DNA from 4 places in the Isoptericola sp. NPDC056134 genome. Region 1 is predicted to be linked to each of the others. Evidence: riboswitches for the same ligand, from Rfam matches in the RefSeq annotation. Region 1 holds a riboswitch; each other region holds the start of a gene.
The links. A riboswitch is a leader RNA that binds a small molecule or an ion and turns the genes downstream of it on or off. The one in region 1 is predicted to bind S-adenosylmethionine.
Positions count from the first base shown of each region.

Region 1 (4,800 bases):
CGCCCTCGCGCTCAACCTCACGCTGTACTGGCACGACCTCGGCCCCGAGGCCGGCGAGGTCACGCACCTGCAACGCATCCACGACCGCATCCACCCCCGGCTCGGACCCGACGACGAGCTCACCGTCACCGACACCCTCTCGGGGCCGTTCCTGCGCCACGTCCGCGTCGGCCGGGGTGCGGCCGAGCTCGGCGGCCAGGACGTCTCCCTGCTCCTGGTCGACTACTGGGCGCCGGCTCCCGGCGCACGGTCCGTCGCCCGACTCGCGTTCTCCACCCCGCACGTCGAGATCCGCGACGCGATCCTCGGCCTCACCGACAAGGTCCTCTTCGCCACCGAATGGCTCATGAGCGCGCCCGGCGACGTCACGGGCCCGACCGACGCCGACGCCGCACCGGTGCTCGCCTGATCTCGGCCCGGGGCACGAGGACCTCGGTACCGTGTTCCGCTACTGCCTGAGGAGGAGACGTGCGCGCGATCGTGTTCGAGACCCACGGCGGCCCCGAGGCGCTGCACCTCGCCGACGTCCCCGACCCGCAGGCCGGGCCCGGCCAGGTGCGCGTGCGTGTCGAGGCGGCCGCCGTCAACGGCTGGGACGTGAAGTCGCGTGCCGGGGCGACCGGCGGCCCGGCGCCGACGTCGGCCGTCGTGCCCGGGCTGGAGGTGGCGGGAGTCGTCGACCAGGTCGGGGACGGCGTGGCCGGCGTCGCGCCCGGCGACCGCGTGGTCGGGTTCGCCGTCGGCGGCGGGTACGCGGAGCTCGCCCTCACGTCGGTCTTCGCGCGCGTGCCCGACGGGCTCGCCGCGACCGACGCCGTCACCGTCCCCGTCGCGGCCGAGACCGCGACCCGCGTGCTGCGCCTCCTCGACGTCCGGCCCGGGGAGACCCTGCTCGTGCACGGCGCCTCGGGGTCGGTGGGCGAGCTGGCCGTCCAGCTCGCCGTGCGTCGCGGCGCCCGCGTGATCGGCACGGCGTCGCCGCGGAACCAGGAGCGCGTCGCCGCCCTCGGCGCGACGCCCACCACCTACGGCGCGGGGCTCGTGGAGCGGGTCCGCGCCCTCGCCCCCGACGGCGTGGACGCCGTCCTCGACACCACCGGCGCGGGCGTGCTGCCCGACTCGATCGCCCTGCGCGGCGGCACCGAGCGCATCGTCACCATCGCCGACGACGCCGCGGCGGACCTCGGCGTCGAGGCCAGCTGGCGGTCCGAGCGCGACGCCGGCGAGCTCGCCGAGGCCGTCGACGCCCTGGCCCGCGGCGACCTCGTGACCACCGTCGGCGCGGTGCTGCCGCTGGCCGACGCGCCGAGCGCCCACGCGCTCGTCGAGACGGGCCGCGCGGGCGGCAAGGTCGTGCTGGTGCCCTGACCAGGGCGTTCCCGCCCGATCTGCATCGGCGATCGTCTCACCAGGCGGTCTCATCCTCGCCCGTATCGCGGATGCTGCGTACGATCGCGTGACAAGCCATCCAGAGCGGCCGAGAGTCCTGGCTCGACGACGCCGCAGCAACCCGTTCTCCGACGGAAGCCTCCCGAGGACGAAGGTGCTCACGCCAGGATCGATGGAGTGACGCATGGTCGCAGAGGCATCCCTTTCGCCCACCCCGGCAGCTCAGCCGGCGTTGCCGGCACGCCCGACGGTCTCGTTCGAGCTCATGCCGCCGCGCCGGCCGGACGCCGCCCCCAAGTTCTGGGAGACGGCGCGCCGGCTCGTGGCCGCACGACCGGACTTCGTGTCCGTGACGTACGGCGCCGGCGGCGGTGACCGGGCGACCGCACGCCAGGTCGTGTCCACCCTGCTCGCGGGCACGCCCGTCCTGCCCGTGGCCCACCTGACCTGCGTGGGCGCGCACCGCGAGGACGTCTCCGCCGTCATCGACGACTTCCTCGACGCCGGCACCCGCGCGTTCCTCGCCCTGCGGGGCGACCCGCCGAAGGACCAGCCGGACTGGGAGCCGCCCGCCGACGGCGTCGCGTCCTCGATCGAGCTCGTGCACCTGCTGCGCGAGGTCGAGGCGCGGCGCTGCGCGACCGACCCCGGGGCCGCGCTGCGCGGCGCCGCGCGCCCGATGACGATCGCCGTCGCGACGTTCGTCGACGGCAACGTGCAGGCCGGCACCACCCGGGCCCAGGAGGTCCGGCGCCTCAAGGAGAAGCAGGACGCGGGGGCGAGCTTCGCCATCACGCAGCTGTTCTACGAGGCCGACTCCTACACCGACTTCGTCGCCGAGGCCCGCGCGGCCGGGGTGACGATCCCGATCCTCGCCGGGCAGCTGCCCACGACCGAGCCGCGCCGGCTCCGTCGCGTCGAGGAGCTCACCGGCGTCCGCGCGCCCCGGCACCTGCTGGACGCGCTCGACGCCCTGCCGGACCCGGAGGCCCAGCACGCCTACGGGACCGCGCGTGCCGTGGAGCTCGCCCAGCGCGTGCTCGACGCGGGCGCACCCGGCATCCACGTGTACACGTTCAACAAGTACCGTCCCGCTCTGGACCTGCTCGAGGGTGTCCACCTCGGCGGACCGGCGCCGGCCGACGCCACGTCGGACGGCGCGGACCTGGCCAGAAGGCCGTGGGTACCGAGCATCCCGACCCAGGCTCCCGCCGTCTGACGCGCGGAGCCCGAACTCTGGAGTGCTCATGTCCACCACATCGACACGCCCCACCCCCGCCACGGCATTTCCCGGTGGCACGATCCTCGGCTACCCGCGCATCGGGCGCCGCCGCGAGCTCAAGAAGGCCGTCGAGTCGTTCTGGGCCGGGCGCACCGACGCCGTCGACCTGGAGGTCGCGGCCGGCGCGCTGCGCCGCGAGACGGCCCGCCGCCTCGTCGACCTCGGCCTCAACCCCGACGACGGCTCCGTGCCCGGCGCGTTCTCCTACTACGACCAGGTGCTCGACGTCGTCGCGCTGCTGGGCGCCGTCCCCGAGCGGTTCCGCGACCTGCTCGACGACGAGGACGGCTCGCTCGAGCTCGACGGCTACTTCACCGTGGCCCGCGGCCGCGGCGAGGACGCCCCGCTCGAGATGACCAAGTGGTTCGACACCAACTACCACTACCTCGTGCCGGAGATCAGCGAGACGACGCCGGTCTCGTTCGCCGACCACCGCATCGTGCGCGAGTACGCCGAGGCCAAGGAGGCCGGCGTCACGACGCGCCCGGTGCTCGTGGGCCCGGTGACGTTCCTCGCGCTGTCGAAGGCGGCCGACGAGGCGGGCGAGGGCTTCCACCCGCTCGACCGGCTCGACGACGTCGTCGCCGCGTACGCCGACCTGCTCCGCGCGCTGGCCGCCGTCGGCGTGCCGTGGGTGCAGCTCGACGAACCCGCGCTCGTCACGGACTCCCTCGACGTGCCGGCGGAGCGCCTGCACGCGGCGATCGCCTCGGCGTACCGCACCCTGGCGACCGACCTCGCGACGGCCACCGACGACACCGCCTCCGAGGACTCGGCGGGCGTGCGGCCCGCGATCCTGTTGACGGCGCCGTTCGGCGGGCTCGGCGACGACGGACTCGCCGTGCTCGCGGGCACCGACGTCGACGCGATCGCGATCGACCTGGTCAAGGGCGCCGTGCCCGCCGGCCCGGTCCCGGGTCTCGAGGACAAGACCCTCGTCGCCGGCGTGGTCGACGGGCACAACGTCTGGCGGGCCGACCTGGCCGCCAAGCTCGACGTCGTCGAGTCGCTGCGGGGCCTCGGCGCCGGGGCCCTCGCCGTCGGCACGTCGACGTCGCTGCTGCACGTGCCGCACGACGTCGAGGACGAGGTCTTCGACCAGCAGGCGGCGGGCACCACGCTCGACCCGCGCCTGCGCGACTGGCTCGCGTTCGCCGACCAGAAGGTGGGCGAGGTCGCGACCCTGGCCCGTGCCCTCGCCGACGGGCGGGAGTCCGTCGCGGACGCGCTCGCCGCGTCGTCCGCGGCCGTGGCCTCGCGCGCGACGGCGGAGGGCGTCGTCGTGCCCGCGGTGCGCGACCGGGCCGCGGCGCTCACCGACGCCGACTTCGCCCGTGGCCCGTACACGGAGCGCGCTGCCGCGCAGGCCGCGCGGCTCGACCTGCCCCCGCTGCCCACGACGACGATCGGCTCGTTCCCGCAGACCCCGGAGATCCGCAAGGCCCGCGCCGCGTGGACGAAGGGCGAGCTGTCCGACGCCGACTACTCCGCCGCGATGCGGGAGGAGATCGGGCGCGTCGTGACGCTGCAGGAGGAGCTGGGCCTCGACGTGCTGGTGCACGGCGAGCCCGAGCGCAACGACATGGTGCAGTACTTCGCCGAGCAGCTCGACGGCTTCGCGGTGACGGCGAACGGCTGGGTGCAGTCGTACGGGTCGCGCTGCGTGCGCCCGCCGATCCTCTGGGGCGACGTGCAGCGCCCGGCGCCGATCACGGTCGAGTGGTCCGCGTACACGGCGTCGCTCACCGCGAAGCCGGTCAAGGGCATGCTCACGGGCCCGGTGACGATCCTCGCGTGGTCGTTCGTCCGCGACGACCAGCAGCTCGGCGACACCGCCAACCAGGTGGGCCTGGCCCTGCGCGACGAGATCGCGGACCTCGAGGCGGCGGGCATCGGCATCGTGCAGGTGGACGAGCCCGCCCTGCGCGAGCTTCTGCCGCTGCGCCGGGCCGACCAGCCCGCCTACCTCGACTGGTCGGTCGGGTCGTTCCGGCTCGCGACGTCGGGCGTCGCGCCGGCCACGCAGGTGCACACCCACCTGTGCTACTCGGAGTTCGGCGAGGTCATCGGCGCGATCGACGGCCTCGACGCCGACGTGACGTCGGTCGAGGCGGCCCGCTCCCGGATGG
Region 1 covers NZ_JBHJVM010000001.1:489,123-493,922, reverse strand. The annotation lists gene ACFCZN_RS02165 (hypothetical protein) at 1-409, shown strand, start outside; gene ACFCZN_RS02160 (NADP-dependent oxidoreductase) at 469-1,368, shown strand; SAM riboswitch class I at 1,462-1,568, shown strand; gene ACFCZN_RS02155 (methylenetetrahydrofolate reductase) at 1,574-2,608, shown strand; gene metE (5-methyltetrahydropteroyltriglutamate--homocysteine S-methyltransferase) at 2,637-4,800, shown strand, end outside.

Region 2 (4,800 bases), on a different contig from region 1:
AGGAACCCGTCGGACGCGCCGGCGTCCCGCCAGTCCACGATCGTCTCGGCGAGGTCGTCGGGGGTGCCGGCCACGACGAGCAGCCCGCCGGAGATCTCCGGGCCCTCGAGGGCTTCGACCAGCTCCAGCCGCGCCTGCGCGCTGGCCCGGTCCTCGGCCAGCACGACATACGCCTCGGTGAGCACGCGCAGCGTGTCGGGGTCGCGGCCCGCGGCCTCGGCAGCGTCGCGCAGCCGGGAGCGCAGCCGGACGGCGCGGGCGGGCGCGGTGGCGGCGACGCGCACGACGTCCGCCGTCCGGGCGGCGAGGTCGAGCGCGGCCTCGCTCCGGGCGGAGACGACGACGGGCGGCCGCCCCTGCCGCGTCCCGGCGCTCCGGGACCCGTCGGCGGCCCGGCCCTCGGCGGGCCGGTGCCGGCGCACGGCGAAGCGGATGCCGTCGTGGTCCACGCGGAAGCGCCCCTCGTCGTCGACGGCGACGGCGCCGGCCGTGTCACCCGCGTTCGGCCCGGCCGACGTCGCGAGCCCGTCCCAGTGCCGCACGACCTGTGCCGCGACGTCGCGGGCCTGCTCCGCCCACGCGTCGTCCTGGGCGACGGTTCCGGTGGGGAGCCCGACCTGCCACCCGGCCCGGCCGGAGCTCGCCTGGTCGACGCGGGCGACGGCCTGGGCGACGTGCGCCGGGTCCACGTGCGCGGTGTCGACGGCGGCGACCAGCCCGGCCCGCGTGGTGTGGGGTGCCACCCGTGCGGCGGCCACGGCCGCGTCGAGCCGCCCGGTCACCTGCCGCCGGCCCGGGTGCAGCAGGAAGCCCTCGTCGAGGGTGACGAGGTCGAGGCCGCCGCCGTCGGCGGTGCGCACGAGCTGGACGAAGCGCTCGGCGTCGAACGACCGCGGCTGCACGATGCCGCGCGCCCGGTGCACGCCGGGGCGGGCGCCGGCCGCCGTGAGGTCGACGCCGACGACGAGGGGGGACGGGGTGCTGGTGGTGGACGTCGAGGGCAGGGAGTAGGGCACGTCGGCTCCGATCAGGGCGCGGCGGACGGGCGCACTCGGGCGCGGGTCGTGGACCTGCGGGTGCGCGCCGCCGTCGGGAGGGCACGGGGAGGAAGGCCCGCCGGGACGGGCGGGCGGGGCCGTCTGCGGCCGGGCCCGGCAGGTGCCGGGCCGTCGAGGAGGGTCGTCCGCCGCGGGCGGCGGACGATCAGGCCGCGATCAGCGGCGTCGACACCACGCCCGGGCGGACGCCGAGGTCACCGGCGAGGCGGACGGCACGTGCCGGGACGACAGGGGGCGCACGGTGGTGGCGTCGCGGTGCATGCTCGTCCTCTCCTGCTCCCCGCCGGGGCGGGGGTCGCGTGTTGCCGTGCCGTCGGCGACGGCCGGCCTGGTCCTCACCCGGGGCACCCGCCCGCGCTGGGGGTTGCCGTCCGACGAGCCGGGGCTTCGCGTCGGAGCTCGTGACCATCCGGGACGTCCGGCCGCACCGCCTGGGGCGCCGCGGTCGTCCGACCCGGTGCGCAGGAACGTAGGTCTCCGGAAGGGGGGTGTCAACGGTTCCTCCCGACCGTCTCGAATACCGAACAGTTCCGACCGTTTTTATCGGATTATCGAGCGTCAGGAAACCCGTCTACCGTGGTGCCCGTGAGCCAGGACGCAGGGCACGGACCCGAGCAGCACACTCCCGCGGTCGCCGAGATCCGGGAGCTGGTCGACCAGCTGCGCCGGCTCGTCCTCACCTACAAGTTCGGGATCGACGAGGTCATGACGAAGATCTCGATCCTGCGCGACGAGTTCCGGCTCATGCAGAACTACAACCCCGTGGAGCACGTGGGCTCGCGGCTCAAGTCGCTCGAGTCGATCGTGGCGAAGTGCCGCCGCAAGGGCATCCCGCTGACGCCCGACGGCGTGCGCCAGCAGATGTTCGACGTCGCGGGGGTCCGCGTCACCTGCAGCTTCGTCTCCGACATCTACAAGGTCCGCGACATGCTGACCAACCAGGCCGACATCACCGTCCTGGAGGAGCGCGACTACATCGCCCACCCCAAGGCGAACGGGTACAAGTCCTTGCACCTCATCGTCCAGGTGCCCGTGTACCTCTCCGACCGGGTCGAGCACGTCGTCGTCGAGATCCAGCTGCGCACCATCGCCATGGACTTCTGGGCGAGCCTCGAGCACAAGATCTACTACAAGTACGCGCGCGACGTGCCCCGGCACCTCACGGACTCGCTCAAGCTCGCCGCCGACGTCGCGTCGTCGCTCGACAGCTCCATGGAACGCATCCACGACGAGGTCAAGGCCATCGCCGGCGAGGCGGAGCCTGTCGAGCAGCGGGACTCGCTGCTCACCCCCGAGGAGATGCTCCGCACCTTCTGGACGGCGGCCAAGGCCGAGGGAGACGTGCTCCGCACGACCCGCGAGAGCTGAGGCGGGCATGGGGCCCTCCGAGCACCAGGACCTCGCCGCCGCCGTCGCGCTCGCCCTCCCCGGTGCCACCCGCACCTGGCCCTTCGGGCCCGACCACGACGTGTTCAAGGTCCAGGGCAAGGTGTTCTGCATGACCACGGAGGTCACGGGCACCCCGCTCGTGACGCTCAAGTGCACGCCCGACGACGGCGAGGCGCTCCGCCAGGAGCTCGAGAGCGTGACCGCCGGCTACCACATGAACAAGCGCCACTGGATCTCGCTGGCCCCAGGGCCGGGGATCACGCCCGACCTCGTGGAGGAGCTGGTCCTCGAGGCGTACGCGCTGGTCGTCGCGGCACTCCCCCGTCGCCTGCGACCGGTCGACCTCGACGACACGGAGCGGTCCCGCACCGGCCTGCGCGACGTGCTCATCGGCCGGCTCCCGCCGGGCGGCTGACCCCGCCGACCCGTCAGGAGGTTCCGGCGGTGCTCGCCCGCACCACGAGCCGCGGCTCGCACGTGACGAGCCGGTGCCGGTGGGCCTCGGGTCCGGTCTCCAGCTCCTCCAGCAGGAGCCGCACCGCCTCCCGGCCGACGGCCTCCCCCGGCTGCCGAATCGTCGACAGCGGGACGGCGGAGTCCCACGCGGCGCGGTTGTCGTCGTAGCCGATGATCGCGACGTCGTCCGGCACCCGCAGCGACGACGACAGCAGCAGCGACTGCTGCACGCCCACGGCGAGCAGGTCCGCCGCCGCGACGACGGCGTCGGGACGCTCGCGGGGGTCGCGCAGCACGATGTCGTCGCCCACGCGGCGCCCGTCCTCGACCTGGACGTTCCCCGTCTGCTCCACCTCGAGCACGACGCCCGGGTGCTCGGCGACGGCACGTTCGACCCCCAGCAGGCGGTCGCGGACCGGCACGAGCTCGGTCGTGCCGGCGAACAGGAGCCGCCGGCGCCCCTGCTCGACGAGGTGCGTCGCGGCGAGGTAGCCGCCCAGCTCGTTGTCCGGCACCACGGAGCAGACGTCGGAGTGGTCGCCCGGCGCGTCGACGACGACGAGCGGCACGCCCGGCGCCGAGCGGTGCAGGTCGTGCGTCGACCCGTGGTTCGCCGCGACGAGGATGCCCGCCACCCGGTCCTCGACGAACAGATCGACGTACGTGCGCTGCTTCTCCTCCGACATGTCGGAGTTCGCCAGCAGCAGGTTCAGCCCCGCCCGGCCGGCCTCCTCCTCGGCGCCCCGCGCGATGTCCAGGAAGTAGGAGTTCGCGAGGTCGATGATCACGAAGCCGAGCGTCGAGCTCCGGCCGGCCGCCAGCGACCGCGCGACGCCGTTGCGGACGAACCCGAGCTCCCGGATCGCGGCCTCGACCCGGGCCCGGGTCGCCGGGGTCACGCGCACCGTGCCGTTGAGGACGTTCGACACCGTGCCCATCGAGACACCGGCGGCGCGCGCGACGTCCGAGATGCTGGGGGACGAACGTCTCACCGGGGTCGTCGCTCCTCAGGCCTGCGGGTGGGGACGGGACGAGATTACCCGCGCCACGCCGCGAGCCCGGCGCCGGCACGCTCGGGCCGGGCCGGGCCCGTCGCCGGACAGCACGAGGACGTCGCTCATGTCGCCCTCGCGCCACTCGGCCAGCAGGCGGTGGAACGCGACAGGGCCGGGGCTGTACGACGTCGGGGCCGCGAGGCGCTGGCGTCGGCCGTCCTCGAGCAGAACGTCGCCGACCTCAAGTCCCTGGCCGCCGCCCGCGGCACGCGGGCCCGGGAGATCGTGCACCGCGGACTGTTCACGACGGCGGCCCCGGCGTCCTGACCTCGCGCGGCTACGCGGAGGCGAGGAGCGCGGTGCAGTGCTCGAGCAGGTCGGGGTTCCCGTCCACGACGTCACGCTCGGTCATGTCGTACCGCTCCTCGCCGGCCACCCCGACGTCCTCGATCGCGAGGCCCGCGGACGTGCCGGACCGGACCATGCGGCGCACCGCGAGCGCGAAGCCGATCCCGGGCGGCGGCGCCGGGAGCGTGCGGTGGGCCGCGTGGTAGGCGTACTGGACGTCGTCGCCGGTCCAGACGTTCGCGCCACCCCCGCCGGTCGCGGCGCCCACGGCGACCACCCGCCCGATGCCGTGGTCCACGATCCCGGCCGCGAAGAGGTCGCCGCACGAGTAGGTGTTGGCGTCGACGACGGCGACGACGGGTCCCCGGTAGGCGCGGGCCGCGCCGTTGCAGAGGTCGGGGTCCGCGAGCGGCAGGTGCTGGGAGAACTCCTCGCCGAGGTCGAGGGCGGCGCGCAGGGAGCCCGCCCAGTCGGCGAGGTCGGCGCCGTTGCCGTCGGCCTCGGCGAGGTCGGCCATCGCCGGCGTCGCGCGGCACGCGAACCGCACGGGCTCG
Region 2 covers NZ_JBHJVM010000005.1:33,281-38,080, forward strand. The annotation lists gene ACFCZN_RS06580 (LLM class flavin-dependent oxidoreductase) at 1-1,016, opposite strand, end outside; SAM riboswitch class IV at 1,352-1,465, opposite strand; gene ACFCZN_RS06585 (GTP pyrophosphokinase family protein) at 1,644-2,426, shown strand; gene ACFCZN_RS06590 (MmcQ/YjbR family DNA-binding protein) at 2,434-2,862, shown strand; gene ACFCZN_RS06595 (LacI family DNA-binding transcriptional regulator) at 2,876-3,895, opposite strand; gene ACFCZN_RS06600 (hypothetical protein) at 4,055-4,225, shown strand; gene ACFCZN_RS06605 (S41 family peptidase) at 4,236-4,800, opposite strand, start outside.
Region 2: another riboswitch for S-adenosylmethionine. It lies ahead of ACFCZN_RS06580 (LLM class flavin-dependent oxidoreductase); the one in region 1 lies ahead of ACFCZN_RS02155 (methylenetetrahydrofolate reductase).

Region 3 (3,831 bases), on a different contig from region 1:
GTAGCGCACCTTCAGGCCCACCCGGAACACCGCCCGGCCCTCGGCCTCGGTGTCCGCGTGCGCCTGCGCGGCGAGCTCCCGCAACGCCGCCGTGACCTGGTCGGTCGTCGTGAGGTTGCGCTGGTAGGTGGTCTCCCGGCTGTGCCCGCGGGCCACCCACGGGGTGTCGTCGACGACGGCGGAGCCCTCCCCGCGCCCCAGCTCCCCGTACCAGGCGCCCATCCGCGGCCCGAGCTCACCGACCAGGACGGCGTCGTCCGCGGCGGCGAGCTGCGCGACGGTGTCGATGCCGTGCGCCGCGAGCCGCTTCGACACCCGGGGGCCCACGCCCCACAGGTCGGAGGTCGGACGCTCCCCCATCACCTCGAACCAGTTCTCCGCGGTGAGCCGGTAGACACCCGCCGGCTTGCCGAACCCCGTCGCGATCTTCGCGCGGACCTTGGTGTCGCCGATGCCGACCGAGCAGCGCAGGTCGGTCGCGTCGAGCACCGCCCGCTGCGCGTCGTGCGCGAACGCCTCCGGGGCCTCGCCGTCGTACCCGAGGAACGCCTCGTCCCAGCCGAGGACCTCGACCACCGTGCCCAGCCCGCGCAGCGCCCCCATCACCTGCGCGGAGGCCGCCTCGTACACCGGGTGGTCGACCGGCAGGATCACCGCGTCCGGGACCTTGCGGGCCGCCACGCGCAGCGGCATCCCCGACCGGACGCCGTACGCCCGCGCCTCGTACGACGCGGTGGAGACCACCGCCCGCTCCGTCGGGTCGCCGCGCCCACCGACGATCACCGGCCTGCCCGCGAGCTCCGGGCGCCGCAGCACCTCGACCGCGGCCAGGAACTGGTCGAGGTCGATGTGCAGCACCCAGCGGAAGCGGCGCGCGCCCATGCCCCGAGTCTGCGCCACGGCGCGGGGTCCGCGCCGCGCGGGGACGTCCGCGCGGGGACCGTCGTGCGGAAACCTACGCGGGGCCCGTCGGCGGGGAGACCAGCGCGCCGAGGTCCGGCGGGCTGTATCCCGACCCCTTCAGCACCTTGCCGTCCGCCCGCCGCAGCACGCAGCCGTCGGCGTCCACCTTGCTCATGTTCGAGCGGTGGACCTCGACGAACACCGCCGGAAGGTCGATCCCCAGCGCGTCGGCGGCGCCGTACGTGACGTAGAGGACGTCGGCCAGCTCCTTCGCCACGGCCCGGTGCGCGGCGGCGACGTCGCCGCCCTCGGCCAGCGCCGTCGCGAGGTCCGCGAGCGCCTCGGCCGCCTCCCCGGACTCCTCTGCCAGCAGCGCCCGGCGGTGCTCCGCCAGACCCGGTCGGGCGGTCTCGACCTCGAGGTCGAACGCCGCACGGAACTCGGCGACCCGTCGCATCGGCTCGTGGTCCATGCCGGCACCGTAGGCGGTGCCGGGCGCGTCGTCGAGCGGGTGAGGACCGGGCGAAAACCGGGGGCGCACGCATTCCCGGCCCCGTGGGCCGCTCTCTCCCAGGGCGACCACCCCCGGGTCGCACCTCCCCCTGGAAGAGAGCACCACCATGTCCGTCTCCACCCCGACCCACCGCACGACCGCCGGCACCCGCGCACCGAGCGCCCCCGCCGCCCGTCGGCTCCCGAACGCGCTGGCCGAGCAGGTGGCGCTGCGGCTCGACGTCGCCGTCACCGCCCTCGCCCGGTTCCTCACCCGGTGGTCCGTCCCGGCTCTGCGGGTCGCGCTCGGGCTCGTGTTCCTCGGCTTCGGCGTCCTGAAGTTCTTCCCCGGCGCCAGCCCCGCCGAGGAGATCGCGGGCCGCACCGTCGAGACGCTCACGCTCGGGCTCGTCCCCGCCACGACCGCCGTCGTCCTGGTCGCCGTCATGGAGACCTTCATCGGGCTCACCCTGGTCTCCGGCCGCCTGCTGCGGGTCGGGCTGGTCGTCCTCGCCGTCGCGATGGTCGGCATCCTGTCCCCCGTCGCGCTGTTCGGCGACGAGCTGTTCGGGCACGGCATGACCCTGCTGGGCCAGTACGTGCTCAAGGACGTCGTCCTGGTCGCGGGCGCCGCCGTCGTCGCGGCCGTCGCGCTCGGCGCGCGCCTTCGCCTGGAGGCCTGACGAGACAGGCGCCCTCGCACCACCCCGGAGCCTCCGGCCGTCCCCCCGGCCGGAGGCTCCGGTGCGTCCACGTGTCCGGATGGTGAGAAGTCTCCGGACGGCCCTGGCGTTCGTCCGACCGGCTGCTATACCTCCGCGCAGGTCACGAGCCCCAGCGCGAAGCCCCGGCTGGCTGGGCAGCAACCCCCATGTCACGGCGGGGTGCTCCGGGAGATGACCTGGCCGCCGGCCGGCCCGTCCCCGCGGGTCGAGACGCCGTGCGGCAAGCGTGATCGACGGACTGCGAGGGACGACCCATGACCGAGAACACCCGCCCCGCCACCCCCTCCGTGGTGGTGGTCTCCGGCAACCCGCGCGCGGGCTCGCGCACCGTGACCGCGGCGGAGGCCGCCGCCAGCCGCGTCGCCGAGCTGCTCGGCACCGCGGACGTGGCGACGATCGAGCTCGCGGCGTTCGCGGGCGAGATCCTCACGGCCGCGCACCCGGCCGCCGACGCGGCGAAGGAGCGCCTGGCGCGCGCCACGGTCGCCGTCGTCGCGACCCCCGTCTACAAGGCCTCCTACACGGGCCTCCTCAAGGCGTTCCTCGACCTCTACGGGCCCGACGGCCTGGCGGGCGTCGTCGTCGTGCCGCTCGTCGTGTCCGGCAACCCGGCGCACGCCCTCGCCGGCGAGGCACACCTCCGACCCGTGCTCGTGGAGCTGGGCGCGGTCGTGCCCACCCGCACGCTGACCCTCACCGAGGCCCAGCTGCCGGAGCTCGGCGAGGCGCTGGACCCCTGGTTCGCCCGCTGGGCGACGCCGTTGCGCCGGGCCGCCGGCGTCCCCGTCCCGTCGGCCACGACCACCACCCCCTCGACCACCCCCTCGACCGCCGAGCTGACGGGAGCCGCCCTGTGACCACGGAACACGCCCACCAGCGCACCGACCTGTCCGCCCTGTCCGAGATCGAGGAGCTCCTGGCCCAGCAGGACGAGCCCCAGCTGTCCCCGGACGAGTTCAAGACGGTGTTCCGCCAGCACCCGGCCGGCGTGGCCGTCGTCGCGCTCGAGCACGCGGGCCGCCCCGTCGGGTTCACCGCCACGTCCGTGATCTCCGTGTCCGCCGCGCCGCCCCTGCTCGCGTTCTCGCTGGCGTCCACGTCGTCGTCCTGGCCCGCCGTCTCGGCGGCCAGCACGCTCGCGATCAGCTTCCTCGCCGACCATCAGGACGACCTCTCCGCCCGCTTCGCCACCAGCGGCATCGACCGCTTCGCGGGGGGCGGCTGGACGGCGCTGCCCTCGGGCGAGCCCGTCATCGACGGAGCCGTCTCCTGGGTGCGCGCCCGCGTGCTGCAGCGCACCCCGGTCGGCGACAGCTACCTGGTCTCGCTGCGCGCGCTGCAGTCCGGGTCGGACGGGACCTCGCCCCTGGTCTACCTCGACCGCACCTACCACCGGCTCGGCGACGAGTCCGCGATCTGACGGGACAGCGACACATGACCGACCTCACCACCCCCTTCGTCGTCGGGCTCGACGTCGACGGCGCGGGCGCCCACCCTGCGGCAGCCGCCGCGACAGGCCTCACGCCGGCCGAGCTCGTCGGGGCACCTCGCCTCGCCCGCGGCGTGCGGCGTGCCGAGAACGCCGGCGTCACCTTCGCGACGTTCGCCGACGCGCTGCTGCCCGCGGTCGCCGGGTCGCCCGGCTCCGCGCGGCTCGACGCCGTCACGCGCGCGGCGTTCGTGGCCCGCACCACCACCGCGATCGGCCTGG
Region 3 covers NZ_JBHJVM010000009.1:195-4,025, reverse strand. The annotation lists partial or broken gene ACFCZN_RS10430 (DNA polymerase IV) at 1-882, opposite strand, end outside; gene ACFCZN_RS10425 (MazG nucleotide pyrophosphohydrolase domain-containing protein) at 956-1,375, opposite strand; gene ACFCZN_RS10420 (DoxX family protein) at 1,524-2,078, shown strand; SAM riboswitch class IV at 2,219-2,353, shown strand; gene ACFCZN_RS10415 (NADPH-dependent FMN reductase) at 2,375-2,977, shown strand; gene ACFCZN_RS10410 (flavin reductase family protein) at 3,007-3,540, shown strand; partial or broken gene ACFCZN_RS10405 (hypothetical protein) at 3,555-3,831, shown strand, end outside.
Region 3: another riboswitch for S-adenosylmethionine. It lies ahead of ACFCZN_RS10415 (NADPH-dependent FMN reductase); the one in region 1 lies ahead of ACFCZN_RS02155 (methylenetetrahydrofolate reductase).

Region 4 (4,800 bases), on a different contig from region 1:
GCCGAGGCGCTGACCGTCTGACCGCCCGGCGGGGTGTCCGGCATGCGGTCATCCCGTCGACCGGATGGTGGGCGGCGGGGAGAATGGCCGCGACGTCGACCGTGTGAGGAGGCCACCGTGACGGTCCAGCCCACCCAGCTGGTGATCCTGGCCGTGCTCGTCCTGGCGACCGTCGTCCTCGGCGCGGTGTGGAGGTCCCGCCAGGGGCGCGTCCGCACCACGCCCGCGCGGCAGGACCCCGTCGTGGACTGGGCGGCCCGCGGGGTCCGGCTGGGGGAGCGGGCGACGTTCGTCCAGCTGTCCGCCGAGGTGTGCGCCCCGTGCCGCGCCACGGCCCGCGTGCTGGAGGGCCTCGTCGAGCGCGAGGCCGGCGTGGAGCACCACGAGCTCGACGTCGACGACCATCTCGACCTCGTGCGCGAGCTCGGCGTCCTCACCACCCCGACGGTGCTGGTGCTGGACGCGACCGGGGCGCAGGCCGCCCGCAGCAGCGGCGGGATGTCGCCCGCTCAGGCGCGCCAGGCCCTGGCCGCCGTCGTCCCCGTCGGCTGAGCCCGCCGAACCCCGTCCCCGAGGAGAACCGATGACCTCCGAGCGTCCCGCCGGCCAGGCCCCCGTCACGCGGGCCCCGGCCGGCATCGACCCGCGCGGCCCTCGGGTGGGCGCCGCCGTCACGGCGCTGCTGCTCGCCGTGGTCGTGCTCCTCGGGGCGAGCCCCGCCGGCCTCGTGCTGCTCGCCGTCGTGGCCGCCGGGTTCCTCCTGGGCGCCGTGCGCGGCGCGCAGGGCACGGTGCAGGGCTGGCTCTTCAAGACCCTCGTTCGCCCCCGGCTCGCGCCGCCCGCCGAGCTCGAGGACCCGCGCCCGCCGCGGTTCGCCCAGCTCGTCGGCCTCGTCGTCACGGGCGTCGGCGTCGTGCTCGGCCTCGCAGGCGTGCTGGCCGCGGTGCCGTGGGCCGCGGGGATCGCGTTCGTCGCGGCCGGCCTCAACGCCGTCGTCGGCCTGTGCCTCGGCTGCGAGCTCTACCTGCTCGGCGCGCGCCTGCGGCCCTCCGCCCGCTGAGGCCGCCGCCCACCACCGGACCCCTCGAGGCCCCGCCGTCACCGACGGCGGGGCCTTCGGCGTCTGCGGCGCCCGTCCCGCGTCCGTGATGTGAGACGACCCGCCCGACCCTTGACTCGGGAGGCCGCGGCGGCTTCCCTGCCGCCCAGGTGACGAGCGCCAGCACCCAGGCCCGGCTCGCTGGCCAGCAACCCTTCGACGTGACGGGGTGCTCCGGGAACGACCTGACCCCGCCGCGCCCGCGGCCGGGTAAGCACGGCTCCGGTCGTCCATGACCGCGCCCCGGCCCGTGCCGGCGCGGGGGGCGACCCGCCATGACCACGAGGAACACCACGCGATGACCACCACCCCGCGCGCACCGCGCACCCAGGACCCCAGGCGCACCCCGCGACGCAGCGTCGTCGGGCTCGCCGCCACCGTCTCGGCCGCCGGCCTCCTGCTCAGCGCCTGCTCGACGGGCGCCGACACCGCGGGCACCGGCGCCGACGCGAGCGGCGAGCCCGTCGCCGGCGGCGACCTGACGTTCGCCATCACGGTGGACTCGCACTGCGTCGACCCGCAGCAGGTCGGCAACAACGACGCGATCGCGGCCGCCCGTCAGACCGTCGCGTCGCTCACCGCACAGGACCCGGAGTCCGGCGAGATCCTGCCCTGGCTCGCGGAGAGCTGGGAGGTGAACGACGACGCCTCCAGCTACACGTTCCACCTGCGCGACGACGCCACGTTCGCCGACGGCACGCCGATCGACGCCGCCGCGGTGAAGACCAACTTCGACGCGATCGTCGACCTGGGTGCCGTGGCGTCCCTCGGCTCCCAGTACCTCGTCGGCTACGCAGGCACCACCGTCGTGGACGAGCACACCGTGACCGTCGACTTTGACGAGCCGAGCGCGCAGTTCCTCCAGGCGACGTCGACGTTCTCCCTCGGCCTGCTCTCGCCCGACTCGGCGACCCTCTCGACCGAGGATCGCTGCGCCGGGAAGTACGTCGGCTCCGGGCCGTTCGCCGTGAAGTCCTACACCCCGGACCAGGAGATCGTGCTGGAGAAGGTCGCGGGCTACGACTGGGGGTCGGAGGCCAGCAGCCACACGGGCGAGGCGTACCTCGACACGGTGACCCTGAAGGTCATCCCCGAGGCGGGTGTGCGCTCCGGATCCCTGCAGTCGGGACAGATCGACGCGACCGCCGCGCTGAACGCCGTCGACCTGCCGCAGTTCGACGGCAACGGGTTCTGGCTGTCCTACCGCGCGAACCCGGGCGTCGTGTTCAACCTGTTCCCCAACGAGTCCAGCCCGCTGGCCGCCGACGAGGCCGTGCGCACCGCGCTCGTCAAGGGGATCGACCGCCAGCAGATCGTGGACACCGTGCTGACGCCGCAGGACCAGCCGGCCACCGGTGTGCTGTCCCGTTCGACGCCGCTGTTCGAGGGTGCGGACGACCTGCTCGCGTACGACCCCGAGGGTGCGACGAAGGTCCTGGACGACGCGGGCTGGGTCGTGGGCGCCGACGGCATCCGCGAGAAGGACGGTCGGAGGCTCTCCACCACGGTGACGTTCTGGCAGGAGCCCGGCGCGCTCGAGCTCGTGCAGCAGCAGCTCCGGCAGATCGGGGTCGACCTGCAGCTCAAGCACGTCACGGTGGCCGAGAAGGAGGCGGCCACCGCCGCCGGCGACTTCGACTTCGACTACTACAACCTCACCCGGTCGGACGCCGACGTGCTGCGCACGATCTTCTCGGCGAACGCGCGCAACGTGAACCAGCGCGACCCGGAGGAGGTCGACGAGCTGCTCGACGACTCGGCCGCCGCCACCGACCCCGAGGAGCGCCGGACGCTGGTCTCCGAGGCGTCGAGGCTGCTGCTGGAGCGTGGTCACGCCATCCCGGTCTACGAGCTGTCCACCACGATCGCGGCGGCCGACCGCGTGCAGGGGCTGACCTTCGAGGCCTCCTCGCGGCTCGACTTCTACGACGCCTGGGTGACCGACGGCGCGGGAGAGTGAGATGACCCGCTACGTGCTGCGACGGGCCGGGCAGGGGGTGTTCGTCCTCTGGGCGGCCTTCACCGTCGCGTTCTTCGTCCTGTACCTGCTGCCGAGCGACCCGGCCGCGCTGGTCGCGTCCGGGGGCGGCGAGGTGAGCCAGGTCGACCCGGCCCAGCTCGCCGCGCTGCGCGCGGAGCACGGGCTCGACCGCCCGATCCTCGTGCAGTACGGCGACGCGCTCCTCGGCGCGCTGGCCGGCGACTTCGGCGCCTCGTACGTGAGCGGCGCCTCCGCGACGGCCCTCGTCGCGCAGGCGCTGCCCGAGACGCTCAGGCTCACCGGTGCGGCGCTCCTTGTCGCCGTCCTCGGAGGGACGGCGGTCGCGGTGGCCAGCGTCCTCCCGCGGGCCCGGTTCCTGCGCCAGGCGCTGTCCGCGCTGCCGCCGCTCGGCGTCGCCCTGCCCACGTTCTTCGTGGGCCTGGTGCTGCTGCAGTGGTTCTCGTTCCGGCTGCCGGTGTTCCCGGCGATCGGCAACGAGCGCGCCGTCAGCCTGGTGCTGCCCACGATCACGCTGGCCGTCCCGGCCGGGGCGCAGCTCGCGCAGATCCTGTCCCGCTCCCTGCGCGGCACGCTCGGCGAGCCCTACGTCGAGACGGCGTGGGCGAAGGGCGCGAGCCGCGCCCGGGTGCACCTCGCGCACGCCCTGCGCAACGCCGCCATCCCGGCGTTCACCGTTCTCGGCGTCATGGTGGGTGGCCTGCTCGGCGGCGCCGTCGTGACTGAGACCGTGTTCTCGCGGCAGGGGCTCGGGCGGCTCACGGTGCAGTCGGTCAACCAGCAGGACGTGCCCGTGGTCCTCGCGATCGTGGTGTTCTCCGCGCTCGTCTTCGTCGTCGTGACCCTGGTGGTCGACCTCGTCTACCCCGTGCTCGACCCCCGGATCCAGCTCCGGACCCCGCGGGCCGCCTCCCGGCGGGCTGCGTCCCGGCGAGCCACGGCGGTGACCGCATGACGCTGCAGACCCTCACCCGCCCCGTCGTGACCGACGCGTCGGCGCCGGATCCCGCGGCGACGCCTGCCCGGCACGGCGGTGCCCGGCGCGCCCTGCGCGGCGCGCGCCACGTGCTGCGGCGGCCGGGCCTGCTCGTCGCGGTCGCCGTCCTGCTCGTCGTGGCCGCCTGGGCCGTGGCACCGCAGGTGTTCACCGCCCAGGACCCGCTGGTCGGCGTCCCCGCCGACCGGCTCCAGCCACCGTCGGGCGCGCACTGGTTCGGCACGGACCACCTGGGCCGCGACGTGTACGCCCGCGCGGTGCACGGGGCGTCGCTGACCCTGCGCACGACGGCGCTCGCGGTGGCCGTCGGCCTCGTCCTCGGCTCGCTCCTCGGCCTGCTCGCGGGGTTCCTGCGCGGCTGGGTGGACGACGTGGTCGGCCGGCTCGTCGACGTGCTGCTGGCGATCCCGAGCATCCTGCTCTCCCTGGCGATCATCACGGCGCTCGGCTTCGGTCCGGTCAAGGTCGCGATCGCGGTCGGCATCGGCTCGGTGGCGACGTTCGCCCGGGTGATGCGGGCCGAGGTGCTGCGCGTGTCGACCTCCGTCTACGTGGAGGCGGCCCGCGCGTCCGGCCTGCGGTGGCCGGCCGTGCTCGGGCGGCACGTGCTGCCCAACTCCTCCGGCCCGGTGCTGGCGCTCGTCGCCCTCGACCTCGGGACCGCCGTGCTGGCCGTGTCGGCGCTGAGCTTCCTCGGCTACGGCA
Region 4 covers NZ_JBHJVM010000005.1:19,030-23,829, reverse strand. The annotation lists gene ACFCZN_RS06535 (LLM class flavin-dependent oxidoreductase) at 1-21, shown strand, start outside; gene ACFCZN_RS06530 (TlpA family protein disulfide reductase) at 118-552, shown strand; gene ACFCZN_RS06525 (DUF4395 domain-containing protein) at 584-1,060, shown strand; SAM riboswitch class IV at 1,209-1,322, shown strand; gene ACFCZN_RS06520 (ABC transporter substrate-binding protein) at 1,398-3,059, shown strand; gene ACFCZN_RS06515 (ABC transporter permease) at 3,061-4,053, shown strand; gene ACFCZN_RS06510 (ABC transporter permease) at 4,050-4,800, shown strand, end outside.
Region 4: another riboswitch for S-adenosylmethionine. It lies ahead of ACFCZN_RS06520 (ABC transporter substrate-binding protein); the one in region 1 lies ahead of ACFCZN_RS02155 (methylenetetrahydrofolate reductase).